2 regions of the Mediterraneibacter gnavus ATCC 29149 genome follow, and region 1 is predicted to be linked to the other one. Evidence: riboswitches for the same ligand, from Rfam matches in the RefSeq annotation. Region 1 holds a riboswitch; the other holds the start of a gene.
What was found. A riboswitch is a leader RNA that binds a small molecule or an ion and turns the genes downstream of it on or off. The one in region 1 is predicted to bind thiamine pyrophosphate.

Region 1 (4,996 bases):
TGTCCGACTTCAGAAACGCCTTCCTAAAATCCAGATCCGGGTTTCTATGCCGGAAGATTTTCTGATGATCCCAATGGATGCTACTTTGATCGAACAGGTGCTGATCAACTTGATGGAAAATGCCTATGTCCATTCCTCGAGCTCTGATCCCATCGACCTTTTGATCACCGATCAGCCGGACTGTGTCACATTTGCAGTCCGGGACTATGGAATCGGACTGGATCCCGACCAGATCCCTTTTATTTTTGACGGACAGTACAGCTCTGATACCGCTGACGGACACAAAGGAATCGGCATCGGACTGTCTATCTGCCGGACGATCATTCATGCTCACGACGGCGTGATCCACGCTGCCAATCTGGATAAAGGAGCCGAATTCTCCTTTACCCTTCCAAAAGAAAAGGAGAACGCAAACTATGCCTAAATTCACTGTATTGATTATAGAAGACGAAAAAAATATTCAGACCTTTGTAGGAAAGATCCTGAAAAAACAGGATTACCGTGTACTGTATGCGGACTGCGGGAAAGAAGGACTGAATCTGATCCATTCCCAATGTCCAGACGTAATTATTTTAGACCTTGGTCTGCCTGATATGAATGGAAATGATATTATCCAGGAAGTCCGGACCTGGACCAGTACCCCGATCATTGTCATCTCCGCACGAAGTGCCGAAAAGGAAAAGGTTCTCGCATTGGATCAGGGAGCGGATGATTACATTACCAAGCCATTCGGAACCTCAGAACTGCTTGCCCGCATCCGTACCTCCTTAAGACACAGCAACCGCTTATATACTACAGATTCTCTTTATATCCGGCCCTATCGCTACGAAGATCTGGTATTGGATTTTTCCAAACGGGAACTGACCTTAGACAAACAGCCGGTTCATCTGACCCCTATTGAATACAAAATTGTATCCTATCTGGCACAGAATTCCGGAAAAGTCATGACATACGCCGCCATCATTTCCAATGTCTGGGGACCATACGCAGACGACGACAATAAAATCCTGCGCGTCAATATGGCAAATATCCGAAGAAAGCTGGAAAAAGACCCTGCACAGCCTAAATATATCTTTACAGAAGTAGGCGTTGGATACCGAATGCAGGAGGATTCATCAGAAAACGATTAGCAGTAATCTCTTATGCTAAGATTGCGCTAAAAAGGCCTCAAATCTCTTTTCTTTTTATGCCTTTGTCACTAAAATAGAATCTGGTCCGATACAAGGGCAATTTCATTCAAAGGAGTGACAGTAATGGGCAATAATATCGTAATGATACTTTTGATGATCATCGGTGGTTCTGCAGGAATTTTTTCCACACTGTTCATTTTGATCAGTCTGCCGGTAACCATTATCCAAAAATTTATCCGCAAAGCACGTTACGGATATAAATTAACCGATTAACTAATTTTATTAAACCTCTTACCTTATAAAAACAACGACCGTAAAATTCCCGAGAATCTTACAGTCGTTGTTTTTCGCTTTATTCTACTGCTATTTTTTTTACCCGTCCAAGTGCTTTCTGTACTGCCGGAATGGAGATGATCACGATTGTAATCAGTCCTTCTGCCAGAAGGAAACTGTAGTTATATGCGATCGGATATACGGCTGCAAGTGATTTCGGGAAATTGTCCGGCATGTAGTCCATCCAGTACAAATATCCTCCCAGCGCATGAAACGCTCCCCTGGCGAGAACAGCTACGATATAGCCTTTGAGCAGTCCATTCTTTTGCTTTGCAAAGAAACCTGCCACACCAAGTGCTGCGAAAGCCAATACATAATCACAGCATACCTGGAACAGAGAAAGTACGTATGGCTCCTGTAAAAACTGGAGCATTCCATATGTAAATCCAACCAAAATTCCTGTTCTTACTCCATACCAGTTTGCTACCAGCACGATAAAGAGCATGCTGCACAGTGTCACACTGCCGCCCCATGGCAGAGAGAAAATCTTGATATAGGAAGTAATAAAAGCAAGTGCCATTGCCATCGCACAGCACGCAAGCTGTTTCGCGGACATTTTATTTTTTTCTGAATTTTTACCGGCAAAAAACAATGCAATACCAAATACAACGATTCCCAGCACAATACAAATTGCATATCCTGCAGTCGTCAGACCGCCTTCTGCATTTACCATAAAGTTCAACATAAAAAACTCCTCCTTGTTTTCGTGATTGAAAACAAGGAGGAGTTCCTTGTATAAACGAGATTACAGTTCCTACGTTGGCATTATCCAAATCAGGTTATAGGTCGAAGTTCACAACTTCCTCTCAGCCTGTCACACAAGCTCCCCTTGTTATCAATCGTATTTTATTTTATTCTTCGTCCAGAACTACTTCTTCCAAATCTGCTGATTCTGCTGTCTCCACTGCTTCTGTTTCCACTGCATCGCTTTCATCCAGTTCTTCAGCCTCTTCTTCTGCTTCCAGTTCTGTGTTTAACTGAACATCACGGTACTTCTTCATACCTGTACCTGCAGGAATATGTTTACCGATGATGACGTTCTCTTTCAGACCGATCAGGTGGTCCACCTTACCTTTGATCGCAGCTTCTGTCAGGACTTTTGTTGTCTCCTGGAAGGATGCTGCAGACAGGAAGGATTCTGTAGCCAGAGATGCTTTTGTGATACCAAGCATGATCTGTTCACCTGTTGCAGGCTCTTTTCCTTCTGCTTCCATCTGCTCGTTCACTTCGTTGAACTCCAGAACATCTACCATAGTTCCAGGCAGGAATTCGGTATCTCCTCTTTCCTCGATACGAATCTTCTTCAGCATCTGGCGTACAATAACCTCGATATGCTTGTCATTGATTTCTACACCCTGCAAACGGTAAACTCGCTGTACTTCCTGGATCATGTAATCCTGTACGGCACGAAGTCCTTTGATCTTCAGGATATCGTGAGGATTTACACTACCTTCTGTCAGCTCATCTCCGGCCTCCAGATATACACCATCCTGAATCTTGATACGGGAACCGTATGGGATCAGGTATGCTTTGGATTCTCCTGTCTGATCATTTGTTACAATGATCTCACGCTTTTTCTTTGTATCGCTGATTGTTGCCGTACCGGCAAACTCTGTGATAATCGCAAGTCCTTTCGGCTTTCTTGCCTCAAAAAGCTCTTCGACACGAGGAAGACCCTGTGTGATATCGTCACCGGCAACTCCACCCGTATGGAATGTACGCATGGTCAGCTGTGTACCAGGTTCACCGATGGACTGAGCAGCAATGATACCGACTGCTTCACCAACCTGAACGGCTTCCCCTGTTGCCATGTTTGCACCGTAACATTTTGCACAAACACCATTCTTACATTTACATGTAAGGATTGTACGGATCTTCACTGTATCCAGTGGTTCACCGTTTTCGTCAACCGCTTTCTTCATGACTCTTTCTGCACGCTTCGGTGTGATCATGTGATTTGCTTTGACGATGATATTTCCATCCTTGTCTTTCAGATCTTCACAAGAGAATCTTCCTGTGATACGCTCCTGCAGACTTTCGATTTCTTCATTTCCGTCCATGAATGCTTTTACATACATTCCCGGAATCTCTTTTCCTTCTGCCGCACAGTCACTGTCGTGAATGATAAGCTCCTGAGAAACATCAACCAGACGTCTTGTCAGGTATCCTGAATCGGCTGTACGAAGCGCGGTATCGGACATTCCCTTACGAGCTCCATGCGCAGACATAAAGTATTCCAGTACGTCCAGACCCTCACGGAAGTTGGACTTGATCGGCAGCTCGATCGTACGACCTGCTGTATCCGCCATCAAACCACGCATACCTGCAAGCTGTTTGATCTGCTTGTCAGAACCACGGGCTCCGGAATCTGCCATCATGAAGATGTTATTGTATTTATCCAGCCCGGAAAGCAGAGCTTCTGTCAATTTGTCATCGGTTGCTTTCCATGTCTCAACAACTTCTTTGTAACGTTCTTCTTCTGTGATCAGACCACGTTTGTAGTTCTTTGTGATCTTGTCTACAGTATCCTGTGCAGTCTGGATCATCTCCGGTTTCTGCGGCGGTACTGTCATATCAGAAATCGATACGGTCATCGCTGCTCTTGTAGAGAACTTGTAACCAATCGCTTTTACATCATCCAGAACTTCTGCTGTCTGAGTTGCTCCGTGTGTATTGATTACTTTTTCCAGGATCTGTTTGAGCTGTTTCTTTCCTACGTGGAAATCTACTTCCAGAAGCAGTTCGTTTCCATCTACTTCACGGTCTACGAATCCAAGATCCTGCGGAATAATCTCATTGAACAACATTCTTCCAAGTGTTCCATCGATCGTGCCTGTCTTCACCGTTCCGTCCGGCATCTCTCTGGAAACACGGACTTTGATTCTGGAATGCAGTGTCACATATCCATTTTCATATGCCAGGAGTGCTTCGTTTAAGTTCTTAAAGAACATACCCTCACCTGTTGCTCCCGGTCTTTCCTGTGTCAGATAGTAAATACCAAGTACCATATCCTGAGAAGGAACGGCTACCGGTCCACCATCGGACGGTTTCAGCAGGTTGTTCGGTGAAAGAAGCAGGAAACGGCATTCTGCCTGTGCTTCTACTGACAGCGGTACATGGACAGCCATCTGGTCACCATCGAAATCGGCGTTGTAAGCTGTACATACCAATGGATGCAGCTTGATCGCCTTACCTTCTACAAGGATTGGCTCAAACGCCTGAATACCAAGTCTGTGCAGTGTGGGGGCACGGTTCAACATAACCGGATGCTCTTTGATCACTTCTTCGAGCACATCCCAAACCTCCGGCTGGAGTCTCTCTACCATTTTCTTGGCATTCTTAATATTATGAGCAGTTCCGTTTGCCACCAGTTCTTTCATAACAAACGGTTTGAATAATTCAATCGCCATCTCTTTCGGCAGACCGCACTGATAGATCTTCAATTCCGGTCCTACGACGATAACGGAACGTCCGGAATAGTCAACACGTTTTCCGAGCAGGTTCTGACGGAAACGTCCGGACTTACCTTTTAA
Region 2 (4,996 bases), 1.7 Mb from region 1:
CTGCGATCACAGAACAAAAGGTGCGTGCAGATATTGCCATGACAGGAGAAGTGACTCTGCGCGGACGTGTACTGCCGATTGGAGGATTAAAGGAAAAGCTTCTGGCTGCGAAAAATGCCGGGATAAAAACAGTTCTTGTTCCCAAAAAGAATCTGGCAGATGTAGAAGAGCTTTCTCAGGAAATCACAAAAGGACTCGAGATCCTGCCTGTAGAGCATATGGAGGAAGTGCTGAAGGCAGCATTTGTGTCAGAAGATCAGGATAAAATATCCGGAGGGGAGTAAACTATGGTAATAAAGAATATCAATCTGGAAACTGTTTGTGGAATTACAAGTAAATTGCCGGAAAATGAAAAACCGGAGATTGCGTTTGCGGGGAAATCCAATGTGGGTAAGTCATCCCTGATCAATGCGCTGATGAACCGAAAATCGTATGCCCGGATCTCTGCCACACCGGGAAAGACACAGACGATTAATTTTTATAATATCAACGAGGAACTTTATCTGGTGGATCTGCCGGGATACGGATATGCGAAGGTTTCCGAAAAAGAAAAGATCCAGTGGGGAAATCTGATCGAGCGGTATCTGCATACATCAAAACAGTTGAAAGCAGTCTTTCTTCTGATCGACATCCGGCATGACCCTTCGGCAAATGACAAGATGATGTATCAGTGGATCGTCGATCAGGGATTTCAGCCGATCATCATTGCTACAAAGCTGGATAAATTAAAACGCAGTCAGGTGCAGAAGCATGTGAAGATGTTAAAAACAGGTCTGAATCTGCTTCCGGGAACAAAAGTAATCCCGTTTTCTTCGGTTACAAAGCAGGGAAGAGACGAAATCTGGGATCTGGCTGAGCGGGAATATCTGTTTCCGGAAAGATTTTTGGAGGATGAAACGAAAGAATAATTTCGGAGAATGATAGAGTAAACAGGAAAAGCACGATGCGGGAAGGAGATTTTTATGGAGCGAAAGAGACCTTACTGGCAAGTGGCGGTAAGTCTTATGTTCAGTATACTGGCAACGGCTGCGTTTATTATCCTGGGCGTAAAAGCAATCGGATTTCTCATGCCGTTCGTTGTGGGCTGGATCATTTCTGCCATTGCGACACCTCTGGTGAACTGGCTGGAAAAGCGATTGAAGATCGTAAAGAAGCTGGGAACAGCAATGATTGTTATCATGGTCATTGGGCTGATCGTTTTAGTGGGATATTTTGCAGTCAGCAGGATTGCAGCGGAAGTGACAGATCTGATTCAGAACTTTCCGGATATTTATGCACAGCTGGAAGAGGGGATGCGTGAGATTGGAAATACCTTATCCGGTGCGTTCAGCAGGCTTCCCCGGGGAGTGCAGAATGGGTGGACAACGATAGTGGAGAATCTGGATACTTATATGGGGAATCTTGTTTCGAAAATCAGCGAGCCGACGGTGACGGCTGCGGGAAATTTTGCAAAAAGACTTCCGTCCTATCTGATTTCTTTCATTGTTGCGATACTGGCAGCTTACTTTTTTACAATCCAGAGAGAAGAAGTGATCGCATGGTTTCATAAAATCGCACCGCCGTCTGTGGAAAAGAGGATGATCCTGGTGATGGATAATCTGAAATATGCAGTAGGCGGATATTTCAAGGCGCAGTTTAAGATCATGGGTGTTGTTTTTTTGATCCTGTTTGCCGGATTTCTTGTGCTTGGAATTCATTATGCGGTTTTGGTTGCATTTTTGATTTCATTTTTGGATTTTCTGCCATTTTTTGGAACGGGAACTGCGTTGATCCAATGGGCAATTTACTCCGTATTTATCGGTGAATATAAAATTACAGCCGGTCTGGTGATCATCTATGCAGTTTCCCAGGTAGTGCGTCAGCTTTTGCAGCCAAAGCTGGTAGGTGACAGCATGGGAATGAATCCGCTGGTGACACTGCTGCTTTTATATGTGGGATATAAGATCAAGGGAGTCTTTGGTATGATTCTGGCAGTTCCGTTGGGACTGGTATTGATCAATATGTGTCAGGCCGGTGCATTTGATTATATTCTGGATGACGTGAAGATTCTGGTTGAAGGGATACTGGGACTTCGCGAAGAGCTTCCTCAAGGGCAAAAAGAAAATTCAGATAACACTTGATTCCAAGAATGAGAGTGTTTATAATATCAACAGAAACAAAAAAGGGGTGCTTGCAGAAAGCAGGCTGAGAGAAAGCTGGATCGCTTAAAACCCGTAACCTGATTTGGATAATGCCAACGTAGGGATATACAGAGAAAGTGATAGGATCTGAGAAGAAAAATTGCTGCTGTAATGCGTTTGCGTTGCAGCAGCTTTTTGCATACTCCGCGGCGGGCATGGAAAGGAATGCATATGAGAAACTATACAACACAGATGGAAGCAGCGAGAAAACAGATTGTGACAAAAGAACTGGAGATCGTGGCACAAAAAGAACATATGACGACCGAAGAGCTGATGCCGCTGGTGGCAGAAGGAAAGGTTGTCATCTGTGCCAACAAAAATCACACCTGTATTGATCCGGAAGGAATCGGTTCGATGCTGCGTACAAAGATCAATGTAAATCTGGGAGTTTCAAGAGACTGTAAAGATTACGATGTGGAGATGCAGAAGGTGATGCAGGCAGTTGAGATGGGCGCACATGCCATCATGGATCTGTCTTCTCATGGAAATACAATTCCATTTCGAAGAAAGCTGACCAGTGAGTGTCCGGCGCTGATCGGTACTGTTCCAATCTATGATTCCGTGATCCACTATCAAAGGGATCTGGATACGCTGACTGCCAGAGATTTTATCGATGTGGTCCGTCTTCACGCACAGGATGGAGTGGATTTTGTGACACTGCACTGTGGCATTACGCGTAAAACAATCGAGCAGATTCGGCAGCATAAGCGAAAAATGAACATCGTATCCAGAGGTGGTTCTCTTGTATTTGCGTGGATGTGTATGACAGGGGAAGAAAATCCATTTTATGAATATTATGATGAGATTCTGGATATTTGTCGGGAATATGATGTGACGGTTTCACTCGGTGACGCATGCAGACCAGGATGTCTTGCAGATGCAACGGACGTCTGCCAGATCGAGGAGCTGGTGCGTCTGGGCGAACTGACCAGGCGGGCATGGGAGAAGGATGTTCAGGTGATGGTGGAAGGTCCGGGACATATGCCTCTGGATCAGATCGAGGCAAATATGAAAGTGCAGCAGTCCATTTGTCAGGGAGCGCCGTTTTATGTATTGGGACCACTTGTGACAGATATTGCTCCGGGATATGACCATATTACTTCTGCGATTGGCGGAGCCGTGGCAGCATCGGCAGGAGCGGCATTTTTGTGCTATGTGACACCGGCAGAGCATCTGGCTCTTCCGAATCTGGAAGATGTAAAACAGGGAATCATGGCGTCTAAGATTGCGGCACATGCGGCAGATATTGCAAAAGGAGTGCGGGGAGCAAGACAGGCAGATGACAGGATGGCACAAGCCAGAAGAAATCTGGACTGGGAAGCACAGTGGGAGTGTGCCATGGATCCGGAGACGGCAAAACGGATCTGGAATGAGAGAAAGCCTGAACATGAGGATACTTGTTCCATGTGCGGAAAATTCTGTGCGGTGCGAAGTATGAACAAGGCACTTGCAGGCGAACATATTGATATTTTATAGAAACAGAATAATCAGAAAAACCAGGCAGGATATGTTCCCGTAAAAAGGAAGGCATCCTGCCTGGTTTTTATTTTGAAGCTATTGTGTCTTCTCTGCGTATTCAGCAGCAAGTGTATCAAATTCTTCTGCGTGAGTCGGATACCAGACGTCAAAGGTACTGTCTGCTGCGGCAATTCGTTTTCCGAGAGCTGCGAAAAATTCCGGGATTACAGTCTCCAGAAGAACACCTTTTTCGATGCCCAGATGTGCTCCAGGTTCTTCGCTGTCTCCGTTTACAAATAATTTGAATGCAGGTTCCATTTTTCCATCCACCCGTTTGGAGTGTCCGACAAGACCGATACTTCCCGCCTGATGGCTTCCGCAGCTGGAAGGACATCCGGAAATATGGATACATGGAAGGACTCTGTCGGCGAACTGTTCCTTGCGGACCCGCTGAATGCAGGACTCTAACAGTGCATAGGAATTGCGCAGTCCGTGTTGGCAGATTGGAACGCCAATGCAGCTGACACTGCTTTCAAATAAAGAAGCAGCTCCGTCTTTTGTGGCTTCTAACACAGCAGGTACTTCTTTTGCAGTCAGATTGATGATATACAAGGTGCCGTCCGGTGAGATCCGAAGCTCGGTTTCCGGCATCTCTTTGATCACGGCATACAGTTCAGACGGTTTTTGAGGTGCAAGCCGTCCGCCCAGCGGATGATAAGAAACCGTGTACAGGCCGTTCTGTTTCTGTGGGAGTACCCGTTTTTCTGTCAGAAGTGCTTCGGACAGAGTGCCGTCAGCAGATTTGGAAATCGGATGGACTGGTTCTACAGGCCATGGAGTCATTTCTTTTTGCGCGTCTTCCACAAACTGGAGGAAATAGTTCCGGATTTTTTCTTCGCCAAGGGTATCCTGCAGATAGCGGGTTCTGGATTTTGCGCGGGACTCATAATTGCCGTATGTGGTAAAGAGACGGATCATGGCATGGACGTAAAGGGAAACCTCGTTTGGATCTGCATTGTCTGTAATATGAACACCAAGCTTTGGATTTGGTCCAAGTCCGCCGGCACAGTAAACGGAAAATGTCCCGTTTTCTTTGGCTACAAATCCAAGGTCACGGAATGTGGCATGAACTTCATTCGCCGGGGTATTGGAAAAACCGACTTTCAGTTTTCTGGGCATGTGAAGTCCCGGCATCTTGGTCAGGAGATATTCTCCGGCAGCCTTTGCATAAGGAAACACATCAAATGTCTCATCCACAGCGGTACCAGTCAGAGGACTTGCCATGACATTACGCGGGTTGTCGCCTCCGCCGCCGTGTGTGATGATGCCGACTTTTAAGGCATCACGAACAAGCTGCG

Region 2: another riboswitch for thiamine pyrophosphate. It lies ahead of thiC (phosphomethylpyrimidine synthase ThiC); the one in region 1 lies ahead of FXV78_RS03560 (energy-coupled thiamine transporter ThiT).

The regions. Positions count from the first base shown of each region.
Region 1 is NZ_CP043051.1:714,334-719,329, forward strand. It holds gene FXV78_RS03550 (sensor histidine kinase) at 1-424, shown strand, start outside; gene FXV78_RS03555 (response regulator) at 417-1,130, shown strand; gene FXV78_RS17805 (hypothetical protein) at 1,254-1,403, shown strand; gene FXV78_RS03560 (energy-coupled thiamine transporter ThiT) at 1,483-2,148, opposite strand; TPP riboswitch at 2,197-2,303, opposite strand; gene rpoC (DNA-directed RNA polymerase subunit beta') at 2,315-4,996, opposite strand, start outside.
Region 2 is NZ_CP043051.1:2,421,321-2,426,316, forward strand. It holds gene lon (endopeptidase La) at 1-284, shown strand, start outside; gene yihA (ribosome biogenesis GTP-binding protein YihA/YsxC) at 288-908, shown strand; gene ytvI (sporulation integral membrane protein YtvI) at 963-2,120, shown strand; TPP riboswitch at 2,153-2,262, shown strand; gene thiC (phosphomethylpyrimidine synthase ThiC) at 2,352-3,656, shown strand; gene FXV78_RS12005 (nitrite/sulfite reductase) at 3,735-4,996, opposite strand, start outside.